One region of the Acidaminococcus fermentans DSM 20731 genome, then DNA from elsewhere that is predicted to be linked to it. Evidence: a T-box and tRNA genes for the amino acid it is inferred to sense, from the RefSeq annotation. Region 1 holds a T-box; the other holds one or more tRNA genes.
The links. The T-box of region 1 lies ahead of ACFER_RS02105 (valine--tRNA ligase). A T-box ahead of a tRNA ligase gene usually reads a tRNA of that ligase, here a tRNA-Val.
Positions count from the first base shown of each region.

Region 2: it encodes a tRNA-Val, which carries the amino acid that the T-box ahead of ACFER_RS02105 (valine--tRNA ligase) is inferred to sense. The anticodon was not compared.

Region 1 is NC_013740.1:468,135-470,613, reverse strand. It holds gene ACFER_RS02105 (valine--tRNA ligase) at 1-1,429, opposite strand, end outside; T-box leader at 1,466-1,664, opposite strand; gene ACFER_RS02100 (VWA domain-containing protein) at 1,897-2,479, opposite strand, start outside.
Region 2 is NC_013740.1:1,822,540-1,825,018, reverse strand. It holds gene ACFER_RS08415 (glycosyltransferase family 9 protein) at 1-843, shown strand, start outside; tRNA gene ACFER_RS08410 (tRNA-Lys) at 927-1,002, shown strand; tRNA gene ACFER_RS08405 (tRNA-Glu) at 1,011-1,085, shown strand; tRNA gene ACFER_RS08400 (tRNA-Val) at 1,092-1,167, shown strand; gene ACFER_RS08395 (NfeD family protein) at 1,547-2,017, shown strand; gene floA (flotillin-like protein FloA) at 2,014-2,479, shown strand, end outside.

The DNA of each region.
Region 1 (2,479 bases):
GTTCTTCCGTCTTGTCCGGCCAGCCGAAGGTGGAGAAAGGCCACAGGCCGGAGCTGAACCAGGTATCCAGGCAGTCTTCCTCCTGATGGATGTGGGTGCTGCCGCATTTGGGGCAGGCAGTCAGGTCCGTCCGGGAGGCAGCCACTTCCCCGCAGTCGTCGCAGTACCAGACCGGGATCCGGTGGCCCCACCAGATCTGCCGGGAAATGCACCAGTCATGGATGTTTTCCATCCACTGGAGATAGGTCTTGGTGAACCGGCTGGGCACGAATTCCGTGTGGCCTTCAGTGACGCATTTGATGGCGGCTTCCGCCAGGGGTTTCATCTTCACGAACCACTGGGTGGACACCATGGGTTCCACCACATGGTGGCAGCGCTGGCAGTGGCCTACGGAGTGGGGAGCGTCTTCGATCTTCACCAGCAGGCCCATATCCTTCAGATCCTGGACAATGTGCTTCCGGCATTCATACCGGTCTTCCCCTTCATATTTGCCGGCTTCCCTGGTCATCTTCCCGTCCAGACCGATGACCACGATCTGTTCCAGGTTGTGCCGCTGGCCCACTTCATAGTCGTTGGGGTCATGGGCCGGGGTGATCTTCACCGCGCCGGTACCGAATTCCAGGTCCACATATTCATCGGCGATGATGGGGATTTCCCGGTTGGTGGTGGGCAGGGCGATTTTCTTCCCCACCAGTTTCCCGTACCGTTCATCCTTGGGATTCACGGCCACGGCCGTATCCCCAGGGATGGTTTCCGGACGGCTGGTGGCAATGGTCAGATACTGGTCCTTTTCGCCCACGATGGGGTAGTTGATGTGCCACAGGGCCCCTGCATCATCCTGGTGTTCCACTTCCACGTCGGACAGAGCCGTGCGGCAGTTCACGCACCAGTTGATCATCCGGGTTCCCTTGTAGATCAGGCCCTTTTCATAAAGGCTCACGAAAGCTTCCCGGACAGCCCGGCTCAGGCCTTCATCCATGGTGAACCGCTGCCGGTCCCAGTCGCAGGAAATCCCCAGGCTCTTCAGCTGGCGGACGATTTCGTCCCCGTAGGCTTCCTTCCATTTCCAGACCCGTTTCACGAATTCTTCCCGGCCCAGGTCGTAGCGAGTCAGGCCTTCCTTCTTCTTCAGTTCTTCTTCCACCTTGATCTGGGTGGCCAGGCCTGCATGGTCATAGCCCGGCAGCCAGCAGGTGTTGTCCCCCATCATCCGGTGCCAGCGCACCAGGATGTCCTGGAGGGTATTGTCCAGGGCATGGCCCATGTGGAGCTTGCCGGTGATGTTGGGAGGCGGGATCACCACACTGAAGGGTTTCCGGCTCTTGTCCACCGGCTGATGGAAAAAGCCCTTTTCGGTCCAGTATGCATACCATTTTTTCTCCACCGCAGCCGGATCATAGACCTTGGGGATGTTGTTTTCTTCTGCCATAACTCTGCCTCCTTAAAAAAATAAACCCGTCCTGCTGTATAGGACGAGTTGTTCGCGGTACCACCTACATTCTCAATTGCTTGAGCACCTCAAAGGCGTAACGTGCCGAAACGGGCAGGTCTTTCCTCCTGCCGGCTCAGGGACGACTTCCAGCGCATTGCCCGGATGCTTCCACCAACCGCATCCTCTCTGCCGATGCAAGGGGCGCTGTACTCCTTCCCGTCACAGCCTCTGACTGTATGGGTGTATGGAGTCATTGTAACAAGGGGGCGCAGGATTGTCAATGGGGAATGGAAGATGTCAGTTTGCCCGCAATCAACATAAAACCGCAGGGGGTGCAGGCCCGGCGCCCCGCAGAATGCACCGCCAGACGATCATCCAGCGGGCCGCCCGGCGTGCGGCCCCTACAGCATTGCAATGCAGCATTGGATTTCCACCGTTCCTGGCTCTTCACCCTGCACTGCTTTTCACAGCGCCTCGATCTGCCGGGTGAGCATCCTGCCCACGCTGTCGGCCATTTTGTCCAGGTCCCGGACTTCCACACAGTCCTCCCCGAAGATCTTCCGGGCGTCTTTCATGATGTGCTGGTTCTCCCCGTTGATCAGGCCAATGATCCGGATTCCCTCCCGGCGGAGGGCGGCAGCTTCATCCGCCGTATTGGCCACGGCCTTTTCATCCCGGTATTCTGAGGAACTGAACAGTCCGTCCCCCACCAGGGGCTTGTCGTCGTTGGGTTCCCCGTCGGTGAGCATAATCAGGATTTTTTTTGTCCGGGTAAAATCCCCCATCAGCTGCCGGGCACCCCGAAGGGCCAGGCCGTCCCGGTTCCAGCCGGTTGCTACATAGTTGAAGATGTTGGTACACCGCTTCTTGTCGGCATAATCCTTGAACAGGGTGAGCACCGTATAATTCCGCAGGGTGCAGAAGGAATACACCTGGTAGGGGATCCCGCACTGGCGCAGGCTTTCAGCGATCACATAAGCCTGGGAAGCAATCACCTGCTGGTATTCGCCCCGGGATGCCGAAGCATCCAGCATCAGATCCACGGTA
Region 2 (2,479 bases), 980 kb from region 1:
AAGAAGGGGAAGGACAACAATCTGCGGGCCCTGTGGGCCATGAGCCGGAAAATCACCGACGCCCATTTCGATGTGCTGATCAACCTGCACCCCAATGAACGGTGCTCCTTCATCGATGCCATGGCGGTGGTGCCGGTGAAGGTTGGGGCTTCCCATTTCCTGTTTCGGGGCTTCTTCCGTCCCTGGCTGAAGCTGAACCGGAAAATCCATGCGGCGGATATGTACCTGGATGTACTGAAACGGATCGGGGTGGAGAACCTCCGGAACAATGGACTGGAAGTGTTCCCGGGACCGGAGCACAAACAGGCGGCGGAAGCCTATTGGGCGGCCCAGGATCTGAAGCCGGAAGAAAAAGTGGTGGGATTCAACATCGGCAGTGCGGTGGTGACCAAACGGTGGGCCCCGGAACGGTTCGCCCAGGTGGCGGATACTCTGGCCGGGGAAGGATACCGGACGGTGTTCTTCGGGGGCCCCATGGATGAGGAGATGGTCCGGGAGGCGGTTTCCTTCATGAAGAGCCGTCCCATGGTGGCCACCGGGAAATTTTCCCTGGGAGAACTGGCAGCGGCCATGAGCCGGTGCAGCCTGATCATCACCAACGACAGCGGCCCCATGCATGTGGCCATCAGCCAGAAGGTACCCATTGTGGCCATGTACGGGCCCAGCCATCCGGAACTGTACGGTCCCTATACGAAAATGGCCATCATTGTCCGGGCGGAACCGCCCTGTGACGGGTGCCGGAAGGGGATGAAGCACCACTGCGATGACATGCGCTGCATGCGGGATCTGACGGTGAAACAGGTGCTGAAAGCGGCCCACCGGTGGCTCCGTGAAAAAAAATAAAGTTTTTTTGAAAAAAGGCTTGCAATATTTTAGATTATCTTGTATACTAAACAAGTCAGCGGTTGAGAAACCAAAGACATGATGGTCCGCTAGCTCAGCTGGTAGAGCACCTGACTCTTAATCAGGGTGTCCAGAGTTCGATCCTCTGGCGGATCACCATTTTTTTTGGCCGGATGGTCAAGCGGTTAAGACACCGCCCTTTCACGGCGGTATCGGGGGTTCGATTCCCCCTCCGGTCACCAACTTATGGGCGCTTAGCTCAGCTGGGAGAGCGTCTGCCTTACAAGCAGAATGTCAGCAGTTCGATCCTGTTAGCGCCCACCACAAAAGAAGACGATACATGCGTAACGCTGTATCGTCTTCTTTATTTTGTTTTTTTTTTGTCAGGAGGTTGATACCCTGTGGAACCGGGAGTCGTGCAGGGCCTCTGGCCAAACCCTCTACCCGCTGACGCGGGTCCTTTCTCTCTTTCAGGGAGACACAGCCCCCTGACTACCTGGCTCATTTGCGGGCGGCCGGGCCTGCCGCCCCTGCGGATGGGTGCAGCCTGTCCCCTAACCACCTAACCACCTAACCACTTAACCACCTAACCACTTAACCACTTAACCACTTAACCATGCCCCCTCCCAAATAGCAGGGATTTTCCTTTCTGCCTCGAATATACTCATCAATCCCTGTTCATCCTTGGGAAAGGAGGGTTCTTATGGCAATGCAACTGTTTTTTGTGGGGGTTGTGCTGCTGATCATTGAGGGATTGATCCCCGGGTTCGGGGTCTTTGGCATCAGCGGCATCCTTTGTCTTCTGGGTTCTTTGTATTTTATCCTGGGAGCCACGGCCCAGGCGGCGGCCCTGGTGGGCGGTCTTTTGCTGGTACTGGTGCTCCTGGGGCTGTGGCTGATCCGCCGGGGTCCCGGAAGCTGGCTGGGCCGTCAGGTGACCCTCCATCTCCGGTCCACGGCGGCCCAGGGCTATACGGGCAGCCAGGAACGGCAGGACCTGCTGGGGAAAACCGGCGTGGCCCAGACAGTGCTCCGTCCCTCTGGCCGGGCCCTGATCGACGGTGAACTGGTGGATGTGATTACGGAAGGTGAATTCTATGAACCGGGGACGGCTGTCCGTGTGGTGGCTGTAACCGGAGGTCGGACCGTAGTCCGGAAGGAGGAAAAGAAATGATTGCCGTATTGGGAAGTACCGTATTTCTGGTGGCCGTCCTGGCCCTGATCATCCTGTTCCTGCATTTTGTCCCTCTGGGGCTGTGGATCTCCGCCATGGCCGCCGGGGTCAACGTGCACATCTTCACCCTGGTGGGCATGCGGCTCCGCCGGGTCATTCCTTCCAAGATTATCCTGCCCCTGGTAAAGGCCAACAAGGCCGGGCTGGATGTGAATGTGGACCAGCTGGAAGCCCATTACCTGGCCGGCGGCGATGTGGACCGGGTGGTGGATGCCCTGATCGCCGCGGAACGGGCGGCTATCCCCCTGACCTTTGAACGGGCGGCGGCCATCGACCTGGCCGGCCGGGATGTGCTGGAAGCGGTCCAGATGAGCGTCAATCCCAAGGTCATCGAGACCCCGCTGATTTCCGCCGTGGCCAAGAACGGCATCGAACTGAAGGTTCGGGCCCGGGTCACCGTGC